One region of the Nocardioides sp. CPCC 205120 genome, then DNA from elsewhere that is predicted to be linked to it. Evidence: predicted binding sites of a transcription regulator. Region 1 holds the regulator's gene; the other holds the start of a gene.
The links. Region 1 encodes HrcA, which represses chaperone genes, less so after heat shock. Its sites were predicted from a motif close to TTGGCACTCGNNNNNNNCGAGTGCCAA; they were not measured.
Positions count from the first base shown of each region.

Region 2: groL (chaperonin GroEL) is a predicted target of HrcA. The motif match lies at 1,687-1,713, and genes of this name have one in related genera.

Region 1 covers NZ_JBMCYY010000002.1:720,389-727,634, reverse strand. The annotation lists gene hemW (radical SAM family heme chaperone HemW) at 1-841, shown strand, start outside; gene ACOACO_RS14450 (DUF4870 domain-containing protein) at 899-1,459, opposite strand; gene ACOACO_RS14445 (DUF3097 domain-containing protein) at 1,476-2,333, opposite strand; gene ACOACO_RS14440 (MBL fold metallo-hydrolase) at 2,382-3,263, opposite strand; gene ACOACO_RS14435 (hypothetical protein) at 3,303-4,004, opposite strand; gene hrcA (heat-inducible transcriptional repressor HrcA) at 4,177-5,205, shown strand; gene dnaJ (molecular chaperone DnaJ) at 5,264-6,454, shown strand; gene ACOACO_RS14420 (16S rRNA (uracil(1498)-N(3))-methyltransferase) at 6,463-7,206, shown strand.
Region 2 covers NZ_JBMCYY010000001.1:1,829,427-1,836,672, forward strand. The annotation lists gene ACOACO_RS08545 (SGNH/GDSL hydrolase family protein) at 1-767, shown strand, start outside; gene ACOACO_RS08550 (ATP-grasp domain-containing protein) at 777-1,640, shown strand; gene groL (chaperonin GroEL) at 1,856-3,484, shown strand; gene ACOACO_RS08560 (DUF3253 domain-containing protein) at 3,553-3,828, opposite strand; gene ACOACO_RS08565 (hypothetical protein) at 3,825-4,625, opposite strand; gene ACOACO_RS08570 (alpha-ketoglutarate-dependent dioxygenase AlkB) at 4,688-5,326, opposite strand; gene ACOACO_RS08575 (ABC transporter ATP-binding protein) at 5,410-6,195, shown strand; gene ACOACO_RS08580 (ABC transporter permease) at 6,195-7,246, shown strand, end outside.

The sequences.
Region 1 (7,246 bases):
CCCGGACTCGGTCTCGCGGGAGGACCTCGACGTGCTGCGCGCCGGCGGCTTCACCCGGCTCTCCTTCGGGGTGCAGTCGGTCGTGCCCCACGTGCTGCAGGTGCTCGAGCGCACCCACGACCCCGCCCGGGTGCCCGGCGTGGTGGCGGACGCCCGCGCCGCCGGGTTCGACGAGGTCAGCCTCGACCTCATCTACGGCACGGCGGGCGAGAGCCTCGCCGACTGGCGAGCCAGTCTCGACGCCGCGCTGGCCTGCGCGCCCGACCACGTGTCGGCGTACTCGCTCATCGTCGAGGACGGCACGGCGCTGGCCCGCCGCGTGCGGCGCGGCGAGGTCGCGGCCCCCGACGAGGACGACCTGGCCGACAAGTACCACCTCGCCGACGAGGTGCTCACCGCCGGCGGGCTCGACTGGTACGAGGTGTCGAACTGGTCGCGTCCCGGCAGCGAGTGCCGCCACAACATGGCCTACTGGCGCAGCGACGACTGGTGGGGGGTGGGCCCCGGCGCGCACTCCCACGTCGGCGGCGTGCGCTGGTGGAACGTGCGCCACCCCGCGCCGTACGCCGAGCGGCTGGCCGCGGGACGCTCCCCGGGGCACGAGCGGGAGCTGCTCGACGACGAGGTGCGCCGCGTCGAGCGGGTGCTGCTCGAGACGCGGCTGCGCGAGGGACTGGCGCTCGACGTGCTGGACGGCGACGGCCGGGAGGCCCTGCCCGACCTGGTGCGCCGCGGGCTCGTCGAGGCGGGCCCGCTCGACGGCGGACCCGCGGGACGGGTCGTGCTCACCCGCGAGGGACGCCTGCTGGCCGACGGCGTCGTGCGCGACCTGCTGGGCTGAGCGTTCCCGGCTGCGTCCACGGCTGCGTCCACGGCTGCGTCGCCGTCCCCGCCGTCCTCAGCGGATCAGGCGCAGCGTGAAGGGGTAGCGGTAGGTCTCGCCGGCGCTCGCCCGCATCGAGGCGACGATGACCAGCACGAGCAGCACGAGCAGCACGACCGCGGCGAGGGGGATCAGGAGCAGGACGCCGAGCCCGAGCGTGACGATGACGAACAGGATCGCCACGATCGAGGCGATCACGCTGTAGAGCAGCATCGACAGCTGGAAGTTGAGCGACTCCACCGCGTGCCGGCGCGCGAAGGGGGAGCGGCCGCGCACCAGCAGCACGATGAGCGGGGCGATGAAGCCGAACGCGAACCACGCGGTGACGAGCGCTCCGAGGTGGGCCGCGACGGCCCAGGCGCGGTCCTCCGACGGCGCGGGCACCTGGCCGGCGGGGTCGCCCGGGCCACCGCCGTACGGCGCGCCCCACCCGCCCGGGTCGCCCTGGCCCCAGCCCTGCTGGCCCTGGTCGGGCCGGCCCTGGTGACCGGGCTGAGCGGGCTGACCGGGGACGCCCCAGCCCGCGGGCTGGTCCTGGCTGTGGGGGCCGCCGGGCTGGTCGCCGTAGGTGCTCAAGGGAGTCTCCTGGTGCTCACGCGTCGGGGGCGGTGACGAAGTCGATCAGCTCCTCGACCCGGCCCAGCAGGGCCGGCTCGAGGTCGGCGTAGGACTCGACCCGCCCGAGGATGTGCTTCCAGGCCCGCGCGATGTCGGTCTGGTTGCGGTGGGGCCACCCCAGATGCTGGCACACGCCGTGCTTCCACTCCACCGAGCGAGGGATGCTCGGCCAGGCGGTGAGGCCCACGCGCTCGGGCTTGACGGCCTGCCAGACGTCGACGAACGGGTGGCCCACGATGAGGACGTGCTTGCCGACGGCCGAGCGTGCGATGCCGTCCGCGATGCGGCTCTCCTTCGAGCCGCGCACCAGGTGGTCGACGAGCACGCCCACCCGGCGGCCCGGACCGGGCTTGAACCCGACGAGGTGGTCGGCGAGGTCGTCGACGCCCCCCAGGTACTCCACCACCACGCCCTCGACGCGCAGGTCGTCGCCCCAGACCTTCTCGACGAGCTCCGCGTCGTGGCGGCCCTCGACGAAGATGCGGGAGGCGCGGGCGACCCGGGCCGGCGCGTCCGGAACCGCGATCGAGCCCGACGCCGTGCGGGTGGGGCGGCGCGGGGCCGCGGCGCGCACCGGGGCGGTGAGGATGACGGGGCGGCCCTCGAGGAGGAATCCGGGACCGAGGGGGAAGGTGCGCCGCTTGCCGCGCCGGTCCTCCAGCGTGACGGTGTCGAGGTCGCGGTCGACCGTGACGATCTCGCCGCACCAGTCGGTCGTGACCTCCTCGACGACCAGCCCGGCGTCGGCGGGGTGCTCGGTCGCCCGGCCGCGCCTGGGCGCGCGCCAGTCGCCGGAGAGGACGTCGGATCCGTAGCGGTCGTGCGGGGTCACGTCCCCACGCTAGGGCGCGGGACCGACGGTCCCCGCCAGGCACGCCGCTCAGGCCATCGGCAGCCGGCGTGCGCCGGGCGGGAGGTGGGCGTAGCCCAGGCGCACGGCCTCGGCGAGGGCGTGGGCCGGGTAGGGCCAGCGGCCCTCCGCGAGGGCCCGGTCGGCGGGCACCCCGGCGGCCGCCACGTCGTGCACCTGGCCGGCGACCTCGGCGACCGCCGCCTGCTGGGCGTGTACGAACGCGCGGTCCACGACCGGTCCGTGGCCGGGGACCACGGTGCTCGCGGGGGTCAGGAGCCCGATCACGAGCTCGAGGCTGCCGGGCCACTCCAGCGGCCACGAGTCGCCGCCGTACGCCGGCACCGCGGCCTCGGGGTCGTCGGCGGCCTCGACGACGTCGCCGGCGACGAGCACGTCGACGTCGGGCACCCGCACGCAGACGTCGCCGCCGGTGTGGCCGCGCCCGGGGTGCACGACCTCGAGCAGCCGGTCGCCCAGGTCGAGCGCCCACGCGCCCGACAGCGTCCGCGTGGGCAGCGCCAGCCGGCTGCCCGTCACGGCGGCCTGCAGGGCCGGAGGAGCGTCGTACGCCGCCACCTGGGCGGGCACGCTCGTCGCCATCAGGTCGGCGGTGACCTCGTGGGCGACGACGTCCGCGTCGGGCCAGGCGTCGAGCAACGGGGCGGTGCCGAGCACGTGGTCGAGGTGGTCGTGGGTGGCGACCACGGCGAGGAGGGGCAGGGCGGGGGCGAGCCGGCGTACCGCGTCGCGCAGCTGCTCGCCCACGGCCTCCGCGGCGTGGGTGTCGACCACCACGACGCCGCGCTCGCCGGCCACGACGGTGACGTTCGCGTCGAACCAGGGGTGGCGGGCGACCCAGACCCGGTCGGCGACCTCGGTCGGGTCGGGCAGGACGGTGTCACGGGCCATGCCCGTGAGGTTAGGCCAGCGGGCGGCCCGGTGGTCGGGTCAGCAGAGGCCGGCGTGCAGGTGGCTGCGCAGCGCCTCGGCCAGGTCGTCCGGGGTGCGGGCGGGGGCGTCGAAGGTGACGGCGCGGCGGTGGGCCCCGTCGGCGTCCACCCAGTGCACGTCCACGCCGGTCGGGGAGAGGTCGGCGAGGGCCGCGCCGGCCAGGTACGGCGCGGGCGTCCCCGTGCACAGCGACACCGCCTGGCGCAGCTCGGCGTCGTGGCACTCGTTGACGTGCTCGGTGCAGCGGCGCAGGTAGCCGCGGTTGAGCGCGTGGGCCGGGCTGCGGAACAGCGAGGTGGGCACCCGGTACTGCCGGGTGGAGCCGTCGGCGTGCGTGCGGATGAGCATGATGATGGTGGGCTCGATCGCGACCGCCTGCAGCGAGGAGTCGCAGCAGGGCCGGGGGCTCGCCAGCTTGCCGGCCAGCACGACCGACTCGGTCGTGCCGTCGTCCTCCACCACGCCGGAGATGATGCGCAGCAGGGCCTTCTGGTGGGTGGCGCCGGCGCGCTCGACGACCGAGCCGGCCCGGCACACCAGGGTCGGGACGCCGCCGCGGTCCTGCAGGCCGAGGTCGTCGCCCCCGAAGAGGTGCTCCGTGCCCTTGATCACCATGCTGGCGGCGGCCGGGCAGGACAGGGCGCTGCGCGCACGCGCGGCGAGCTGGTCGGGATCGGCCGAGGCGAGCAGGGGGAGCACGAGGACCTCCTAGATGACTAAGGCAAGCCTAACCTACCGCCTGCGGCCTCGGGGTCAAGCGGTTCCCGGGGAGTGGGACGGGACGGAGTACCATTGGCACTCGCGCCGGTGGAGTGCCAGGCCCTGCAGGGCTCGGACCGCCGGCGAGGACGCCACGCGGGAGGAGCAGGTGATGGTCGAGGAGCGTCGGCTCGCCGTGCTGCGGGCCATCGTGGAGGACTACGTGTCGACCGAGGAGCCGGTCGGCTCGAAGGCCCTCGTCGAGCGGCACGGGCTCGGGGTCTCCCCGGCCACGGTGCGCAACGACATGGCCGTGCTCGAGGAGGAGGGGCTGATCCACCAGCCCCACACGAGCGCGGGCCGCATCCCCACCGACAAGGGCTACCGGTTGTTCGTGGACCGGCTCGGCACGGTCAAGCCCCTGACGGCCGCCGAGAAGCGCGCCATCTCGACCTTCCTCGAGGGCGCGGTCGACGTGGACGACGTCGTGCGCCGCAGCGTGCGGCTGCTGGCCCAGCTCACCCGCCAGGTGGCGGTGGTGCAGTACCCGATCCTCAGCCAGAGCACGGTGCGCCACGTCGAGGTGGTCGCCCTGTCGCCCCACCGCCTGCTCGTCGTCCTCATCCTCTCCAGCGGGCGCGTCGAGCAGCGCCTGGTCGAGCTCGACCGCGACCTCGACGACGCCGAGGTCGGGGACCTGCGCACGCAGGTCAACCGTGCGGTCGTCGGTCAGCGGCTCGGCGTCGCCGCCGACGCACTGGCCCGCCTGCGCACCGAGGAGGCGCCGGCCGACGGCCCGACGAGCGAGGTCGTGGGCGTGCTGGTCGACGCCCTCTCCGACCACTCCTCCGACCAGCGGGTGGTCGTGGGCGGCACGGCGAACCTCGCCCGCTTCGGTGACGGGTTCGACACCGTGCTGCGCCCCATGCTCGAGGCGCTGGAGGAGCAGGTCGTCCTCCTGCGGCTGCTGGGCGAGGCCACGACCGGCGGCGCCGTGACGGTCCGCATCGGCGCCGAGGGGCCGGTGGAGGAGCTCGCCGGCACCAGCGTCGTCACCACCGGGTACGGCCCCGGAGCCGACATGCTGTCCGCGCTCGGCATCGTGGGACCCACCCGCATGGACTACCCGGGCACCATGGCCGCCGTGCGTGCGGTCGCCCGCTACATGTCGCGCATCCTCGACGAGAACAACAACGCCTGACCGGCGCCGACCGACGACGGCGCGCCCCACCTGCACGGAAACGATGGATAGGACACACGTGAGCCAGGACCTCTACGAGCTGCTCGGCGTCGACCGCGACGCCGACGCCGACGCCATCAAGAAGGCGTACCGGCGTCTGGCCCGCCAGCTCCACCCCGACGTCAACCCCGACCCCGAGACCCAGGAGCGGTTCAAGGAGGTCAGCGCGGCGTACGAGGTGCTCTCGGACCCCCAGAAGCGCGCGGCCTACGACCGTGGCGGCGACCCGTTCGGCGGCGCCGGCTTCGGGGGCGCGGGCCAGGGCTTCTCGTTCACCGACATCATGGACGCCTTCTTCGGCGGCGGTGCGCCGGGACAGCCCGGCGCCGGCGGGCCGGGACGCGGCCCGCGCCCGCGGATGCGTCGCGGCCAGGACGCCCTCATCCGGCTCGACGTCGAGCTCGCCGAGGCCGCCTTCGGCGTGACGCGGGAGCTCAAGGTCGACACCGCGGTGGTCTGCGAGACCTGCCACGGCGACGGCGCGGCCCCCGGCAGCAGCCCGCAGACCTGCACGACGTGTCGCGGAGCGGGCGAGGTCGCCCACGTGCAGCGCTCGTTCCTCGGCGAGATCCGCACCCTGCGCCCCTGCGCCGCGTGCCGCGGCTTCGGGTCCGTCATCCCGGACCCCTGCCGCACCTGCTCCGGCGAGGGCCGCGTGCGCTCGCGCCGCACGCTCACCGTCAAGATCCCCGCGGGCGTCGACAACGGCACCCGCGTGCAGCTGGCCGAGCAGGGCGAGGTCGGCCCGGGCGGCGGGCCCGCGGGCGACCTGTACGTCGAGATCCGGGTCGCCGAGCACGAGCTGTTCCTGCGCCAGGGCAACGACCTGCACTGCACCGTGACCGTGCCGATGACGGCCGCGGCGCTCGGCGCCGACGTCACCCTGCCGCTGCTGGAGGCCGACCTCGTGGAGGACGGCGCCGAGACCGAGCTCGAGACCGAGCTGCGCCTGGAGATCAAGCCGGGCACGCAGTCGGGCACCGAGCAGGTGCTGCGCGGGCGCGGCGTGCCGGGCCTGCGGGGCGCCGGACGCGGTGACCTCGTCGTGACCGTCGCGGTGGAGACGCCGCAGCGGCTCGACGGGCGCCAGGAGGCGCTGCTGCGCGAGCTCGCCGAGCTGCGCGGCGAGGAGGCGACCGACGGCCAGGTCCAGGTGCACCGCCGCGGGGGCGTCTTCGGCCGCTTCCGCGACAAGTTCCACACCCACTGAGGTCGACGGTGTCGCTGCCGGTCCACCTCCACCCCGACCTGGCCGGGGCCCGACCCGGGTCCGTCGTCCGCGTCGAGGGTGACGAGGCCCACCACGCGGTGGCCGTGCGCCGCCTGGCCGTGGGGGAGCAGGTGCGCCTCGTCGACGGTGCCGGGCGCGCCGTGACGGGCGCGGTCACGGCGACCGCGAAGCGCGCCCTCGAGGTCGAGGTGGCGGACGTCGTCGACGTCCCCGCCCCCGTGCCGGCCGTGACGGTCGTGCAGGCGCTGCCCAAGGGGGACCGGGGCGAGCTGGCCGTCGAGGTGCTCACCGAGGTCGGCGTCGAGCGGGTCGTCCCGTGGGCGGCGGCACGCAGCGTCGCGGTCTGGCGGGGCGAGCGCGCGACGAAGGCCCACGCCCGCTGGTCCGCCACCGCCCGCGAGGCCGCGAAGCAGGCCCGGCGGGCATGGTTCCCGACCGTCGCACCCCTGGCCTCGACCGCGGACGCGGCGGCGCTCCTCGCGCCGCTGGACGTGGTGCTGGTGCTCCACGAGGCGGCGACCGCGCCGTTGGCCTCGGTCGCGCTGCCGGCCGACCTGCGCTCGGTGGGCGTCGTCGTCGGCCCCGAGGGCGGGCTCACCGACGAGGAGCTGGCGGCCTTCGAGGCCGCCGGTGCCACGACCGTGCGGCTCGGCGACGAGGTGCTGCGCACGTCGACGGCGGGCGTCGTCGCGGTCGCCGCGCTGCTGGCCCGCACCTCCCGCTGGGCCTGAGGCCCTCCAGCCGCGGCACGGCGGCGCGCGCCGCCGTACC
Region 2 (7,246 bases), on a different contig from region 1:
AGGTCGGGGCCGAGTCGAGCATGCTCGGCGACCAGCTGGCCGAGCTGCCGCCCGGCTACCGGGCCGACGTCGCCGTGCTCGTGGTCGGCGGCAACGACGTGACCCACCGCGTGCCCGTCGCGGACTCGGTGCGCCACCTGCGCGAGGCCATCGAGGCGCTCGGCGAGCGGGGCATCCCCGTCGTCGTCGGCACCTGCCCCGACCTCGGCGCCCTGCGCCCCGTGCCCCAGCCGCTGCGCTCGCTCGGCTCGCGGGCCTCGCGCCAGCTCGCCGCCGCCCAGCGAGCGGCCGCAGTCGCCGCCGGCGCCCGGGCGGTCTCCCTGGCCGACGTGGTCGGCCCGTTCTTCATCACCAACCCCGACGAGATGTTCAGCCTCGACCGGTTCCACCCGAGCGCGGCGGGCTACAAGCGCACGGCCAAGGCGGTGCTCCCGTCCGTGCTCGCTGCCCTGGGTCACCTCGACGAGGTGCCGTTCGGCCACCACGCGCCGGTCACCGCCCCGGTCGACCGCCCGGCGGACGAGGCCCCCGAGGCTGCCGCGGCTGCCGGCGCGTCCGGCGACCCGGCCGACGGGGGCGCGGAGGTCGACGCCACCGACGACGCCACCGACGACGCCACCCACGGGGCCACCGACGACGCCACCGCCGGGACCGACCCCCGCGAGGGCTGGGACGTCGACGACTGGGGGATCGACGACCAGGTCGTGGGCGGGAGCCGCGACCACGCGGAGGCGACCGGACCGGCGGGCTCCTCGGCCGCGTCCTAGGCTGCCGCGGTGACCGTCGACCGCCCCGCCGTACTGCTCGCCACCTTCCAGCTCGCGCCGGCCGGCGAGGCGGGCGGGGACCTCCTCCTCGCCGCCCTCGACGCGCGCGGCGTCGACGCCCGCTGGGCCGTGTGGGACGACCCGGCCGTCGACTGGGCCGCGGCCGACCTCGTCGCCGCGCGCTCGACGTGGGACTACCACCGCCGCCTGCCCGCCTTCCTCGAGTGGGCGCGCCGTACCGACGCGGCGACCCGCCTGCTCAACGGGGCAGGGACGTTCGCGTGGAACGCGGACAAGGCCTACCTGGTCGGCCTCGCCGACCTCGTGCCGACCGTGCCGACCCGTGCGCTCGACGACGCCACCCTGCGTCCCGCCCTGGCCGCGGCGACCGCGGACTGGGGGACGGTCGTCGTCAAGCCGGCCACCGGCGCCGGCGGGGTCGGCGTCGTCGTCGTGGACTCCGCCGAGGACCCGCGCCTCGAGGCGCTCACCGCCGGGCCGTGGGTCGCGCAGCCGCTGGTGGAGTCCGTGCGCACCGAGGGGGAGACCTCCGTGTTCGTCCTCGACGACCGCCCCGTCCTGCAGGTCGACAAGCTCCCCGCCGGGGGCGAGGTGCGCGTGCACGAGCAGTACGGCGGGACCTCCCACGCCGTGCCGCTCGCCGACGGGCCGAGCGAGGTGGCGCGGCGCGCCGTCGCCGCCGCGCAGCAGCTGCACGGCGTGCGGCTCGACTACGCCCGCGTCGACCTGCTGCGCCACGAGGGCGAGTGGGTGGTGAGCGAGCTGGAGCTGATCGAGCCCGGCCTCTACCTCGACGTCGCCCCCGAGATGGCCGAGCACTTCGCCGAGCTCGTCGCGCAGCGCCTCGGCTGAGCGCCCGTCTCCTTGCACTCTCGGGGGTCGAGTGCTAGACATTGGACTGGCACTCTCCTAGCGAGAGTGCCACCGAACGTGCACCACAACCTGGCTCGGTGGAGTCGAGGTCAGCAGCGACGGTGGGAAGGGTCCACCGGTCGGTCTGGCCGTCCGTCGCGGGCGACGACCCGGGCCATCCGCACTCTCCAGCAGACAAGGAATCGCAGGAGAACATGTCGAAGCTCATCGCTTTCAACGAGGAGGCCCGGCGCGGTCTCGAGCGTGGGATGAACACCCTCGCCGACGCCGTCAAGGTCACTCTCGGCCCCAAGGGCCGCAACGTCGTGCTCGAGAAGAAGTGGGGTGCTCCCACGATCACCAACGACGGTGTGAGCATCGCCAAGGAGATCGAGCTCGAGGACCCCTACGAGCGCATCGGCGCCGAGCTGGTCAAGGAGGTCGCCAAGAAGACCGACGACGTCGCCGGTGACGGTACGACGACGGCCACGGTCCTCGCGCAGGCGCTGGTCCGCGAGGGTCTGCGCAACGTCGCCGCCGGCTCCAACCCGATCGCCCTCAAGCGGGGCATCGAGGCCGCCGTCGCCGCCGTCTCCGAGCAGCTGCTGAACCTGGCGAAGGACGTCGAGACGAAGGAGCAGATTGCCTCCACCGCCTCGATCTCCGCCGCTGACCCGACCGTCGGCGACATCATCGCCGAGGCGATGGACAAGGTCGGCAAGGAAGGCGTCATCACCGTCGAGGAGTCGAACACCTTCGGCATCGACCTCGAGCTCACCGAGGGCATGCGGTTCGACAAGGGCTACATCTCGGCCTACTTCGCCACCGACATGGAGCGCATGGAGGCCGTCCTCGAGGACGCCTACCTGCTCCTCGTCGAGTCGAAGATCTCGAACGTGAAGGACCTGCTGCCGCTCCTGGAGAAGGTCATCCAGACCGGCAAGCCGCTTCTCATCATCTCGGAGGACGTCGACGGCGAGGCTCTCTCGACGCTGGTCGTCAACAAGATCCGCGGCACGTTCAAGTCGGTCGCCGTCAAGGCCCCCGGCTTCGGCGACCGCCGCAAGGCCATGCTGCAGGACATTGCCATCCTCACCGGCGGCCAGGTCATCAGCGAGACCGTCGGGCTCTCCCTGGAGACCGCCGGCATCGAGCTGCTCGGCCAGGCGCGCAAGGTCGTCGTCACGAAGGACGAGACGACCATCGTCGAGGGTGCGGGTGACGCCGACCAGATCGCCGGTCGCGTCAACCAGATCCGCGCGGAGATCGAGAACAGCGACTCCGACTACGACCGCGAGAAGCTGCAGGAGCGCCTGGCCAAGCTGGCCGGCGGCGTTGCGGTCATCAAGGTCGGCGCGGCCACCGAGGTCGAGCTCAAGGAGCGCAAGCACCGCATCGAGGACGCCGTTCGCAACGCGAAGGCCGCCGTCGAGGAGGGCATCGTCGCCGGTGGTGGCGTCGCTCTCGTCCAGGCCGGTGCCGTGGCGTTCGACAAGCTCGAGCTCGAGGGTGACGAGGCGACCGGCGCGAACATCGTGCGTCTCGCCATCGAGGCCCCGCTCAAGCAGATCGCGATCAACGCCGGCCTCGAGGGCGGCGTCGTGGCGGAGAAGGTGCGCAACCTGACCCCGGGCCACGGCCTCAACGCGGCCACGGGCGAGTACGTCGACCTCGTCGCCGCGGGCATCATCGACCCGGCCAAGGTGACGCGTTCCGCGCTGCAGAACGCCGCGTCGATCGCCGCGCTGTTCCTCACCACCGAGGCCGTCGTGGCCGACAAGCCGGAGAAGGCGGGCGCCCCCGGCGGCGACCCGACCGGCGGCATGGGCGGCATGGACTTCTGAGTCCCTCCGCACCACCAGCACCACCCGCGAGGCCCTCGCTCTCACCCGGGAGCGGGGGCCTCGTGCCGTCAGCGGGTGCGTCGTACCCGGATCGGTCCGCGGGCGGTGGCGAGGTCGACCACCTCGCCGCCCTGGGTGACCTCGACCTCGCCGCGGCCGACCAGGTTGCCGACGACAGCGCGCACCGGGTCCATCAGGGCACGCCAGTCGCCGTCGTCACCGGCGACCCGGCGGGCCGCCTCCGAGGGGCAGATCGTCGCGCCGGCGGCGCGGGCGTCGAGCAGGTCGTCGACCGCCGCGGCGATGCGGCGGTCGAGGTCGGGCGCGTCGGGGGAGGGGCTCACCCCTCCAGCATGCCGCGCCGGGCCTCGTGGTGCCGGGCGGCGCGGACTGCCCGGGCGCGGCGCTCGGCCACGAGCCGGCGCCAGTGGGTCTCGTCGTCGAAGCGGACGCGCGCCACCCGCACGGCGCCGGGGTGGAAGCGCAGCCGCGGGGCGTAGGCGAGCTCGCACCGGGCGCTCAGGTACTCCTCCCCGCCGAGCACGTGCGAGGAGTAGTAGAGCGCGGCGCGGCTCGACAGGCCGAGGAGGTGCTGGGTGGAGAGCACGACGTGGAACCCCTCGTCGACGGACGCGCCCCGCGCCATCGGGGCGGTGTCGCACCGGGTCCAGCCCAGGTCGACGTACGGCGAGCCGCACCCGCCGCGCTGCTGCTCGAGGAAGGCGCCCAGCTCGACGTCGAGCACCGCCTCTACGTCGCAGGCGCTGCGGGTGTCGGTGCTGATGGCGGACGCGGCCTCCGCGAGCCAGGTGTCGAGGTCGTCGGGGCCCACGTCGTCGACGTCGATCCCGGCGGCGGGGCCCGCGGCGAGCGCCGTGCGCAGGCAGTGGTCGTCGACCGCGCCGGCGAGCTGGAGCATCAGCTCGTGCTGGACGCGGTCGACGTCGTCGGCGTTCGTGCGGTCGAACTGGGCGGGTGCGGTGCGGACGACGGCGTCGTGCCGGCGGTCGTGCCGGTCCGGCGTGTCCTCCTCCAGGTAGTGCGGCGAGTGGCGGGCGAATGCGCTGTGGCCCTCGAACGTGCCACCACGCTCGTCGTCCTCCTCCAGGCGGACGGAGGTGCCGGCGTCGAGATCGGTCATGGGCGCCGAGCCTAGGGTCGGCGCGCGGCGCCCCGCCTCCGGTTTTCGCCCCTCCCCGACGCTCAGAAGACGCCGGCGGGGCGGAACTGCACCGACAGGCGGGGACCGGCGTGGGCGACCTTCGGCACCGCGTGCTCCCACGTGCGCTGGCACGAGCCGCCCATGACGACGAGGTCCCCGTGGCCCATGACGAACGACAGCGCCTCGCCGCCGCCGCGGGGCCGCAGCGCCAGCCGGCGCGGGTCGCCGACCGAGACGATCGCGACCATCGTGTCGTGGGTCGAGCCGCGGCCGATGGTGTCGCCGTGCCACGCCACCGAGTCGTGGCCGTCGCGGTAGTAGCAGCAGCCGGCCGTCGTGAACGGCTCGCCGAGCTCGTCGGCGTAGTGGGCGCTCAGCTCGTCCCGCGCGCGCACGAGCGCGGGGTGGGGCAGGGGCTGGCCCGCGCCGTACGTGTGGAGCAGGCGGGGCACGTCGACGACCCGGTCGTACATCTGCCGGCGCTCGGCCCGCCACGGCACGCGGGTGACGAGCGCGTCGAACACCGCGTCCGCGTCGGCGGCCAGCCAGTCGCGGGCCACGTCGACCCAGGCGCCCGCGCTCAGCTCGTGCCGCTGCACCCGGGCGGCGAGGTCGGCCCCGGCGCCCGGACCGGCCTCGGTCTCGGGTGCCGCCGCGAAGAGGGTGGCCTGGAAGTCCATGCCCACCACCCTAGTCGAACAGGTGTGCGACTGGCCAGGGTCGACCCTGGCGCGGCGACCGGGCACCCGGGAGAGTGGTGGCCATGAGGTCCGAGGACGACGCCGCCCCGTCGAGACCCGCCGCGGTGCGCGTGCGCGACCTCGTGCGCACGTACGGCGAGGGGGAGTCGCGCGTGCGCGCGCTCGACGGCGTCACGCTCGACCTCGGGCGCGGCGAGTTCACCGCCGTGATGGGGCCGAGCGGCTCGGGGAAGTCGACCCTCATGCACTGCTGCGCGGGGCTCGACACCCCGGACTCGGGCTCCGTGGTGCTGGGCGACACCGAGCTCGTGGGGCTGGGCGACCGCGAGCTCACCCGGATGCGGCGCGACCGCGTCGGGTTCGTCTTCCAGTCCTTCAACCTCGTGCCGACGCTGACGGCGGAGGAGAACATCCTGCTGCCGCTGGCGATCGCCGGGCGGAAGCCGGACCCCGACGTGCTCGCCTCGGTGGTCGACACGGTCGGGCTCGCGCCGCGGCTGCGGCACAAGCCGAACGAGCTGTCGGGCGGCCAGCAGCAGCGGGTGGCGATCGCCCGGGCGCTGGTCAGCCGCCCCGACGTGGTCTTCGCGGACGAGCCGACGGGCAACCTCGACTCCCGCTCCGGCGCCGAGGTGCTCGGCCTGCTGCGGCGCAGCGCGGACGAGGTGGGCCAGACGGTCGTCATGGTCACCCACGACGCCGTGGCCGCGGCGTTCACCGACCGGGTGGTGCTGCTCGCCGACGGGCGCGTGGTCGACGAGCTGCGCGACCCGGACCGCGATCAGGTGCTCGCGGCCATGGCCCGCACCGACCCCGGCGTGGCGCCCGCGCCGCGCGGCCGCGCCTGATGCTCCGCGCGGCCTGGCGCAGCCTGCTCGGGCGCAAGGTGCGCCTGCTCATGAGCACGTTCGCCGTCGTGCTCGGGGTCGCCTTCACCTGCGGCTCGCTGATGTTCTCCGACACCCTCGAGCGCTCCTTCACGTCGCTGTTCACCTCCACCGTGGGCGACGTCGTCGTGCGCCCGGAGTCCGGCACCGGCTTCGGGGGCCCGGGCGGCCCGGGCGGCACGAGCCGCACCGTGCCGGCGTCCCTCGTCGACGAGCTCGCCGCGGGGCTGGCGGACGGCGGCGGCGCGTCCCGGGTGGACGGCAAGGTCACGGTGCCGGGCGTCTACGTCGTCGATGTCGACGGCAAGGTGGTCGGGGCCCAGGGCGCCCCCGGCCTGGGCCTGGGGTTCGACGACGCCCCGAGCGCGGGCGGCGGGGAGGGCCTCAACGTCACCGCCGGCCGGGCGCCCGAGGGCGAGGACGAGGTGGCGCTCGACGCCGCGACGGCCGAGCGGGCCGGCTACGAGCTCGGGGACACCGTCTCGCTGGTGACGGCGTCGGAGCGCCCCACGCTCGCGCCGACGCTCGTCGGCCTCGTGGCCTTCGGCGACCGGGCCTCGCTCAACGGTGCGACCGTGACGGTGCTCGACATGGCGGTCGCCCAGGACCTCCTCCTCGGCGAGCCCGACGCCTTCACCGACGTCTGGGTCAGCGCGGCCGACGGCACCAGCCCCGACGAGCTGCGCGCCGCGGTCGAGCCGCTGCTCCCCGACGGCGTCGAGGCGGTGACGGGGGAGCAGGCCGCCGACGAGAGCGCCTCGGTGCTGCTCGAGGCCATCTCCTTCCTCACCACCTTCCTGCTCATCTTCGCCGGCATCGCGCTCGTCGTCGGCGGCTTCCTCATCGTCAACACGTTCTCGATGCTCGTCGCCCAGCGCAGCCGCGAGCTGGCGCTGCTGCGCGCCCTCGGCGCCTCCCGCGGCCAGGTGGTGCGGTCGGTGCAGCTCGAGGCGCTCGTGCTCGGCCTCGTCGGCTCGACCCTCGGCCTGGGGCTCGGCGTGCTGCTGGCGAT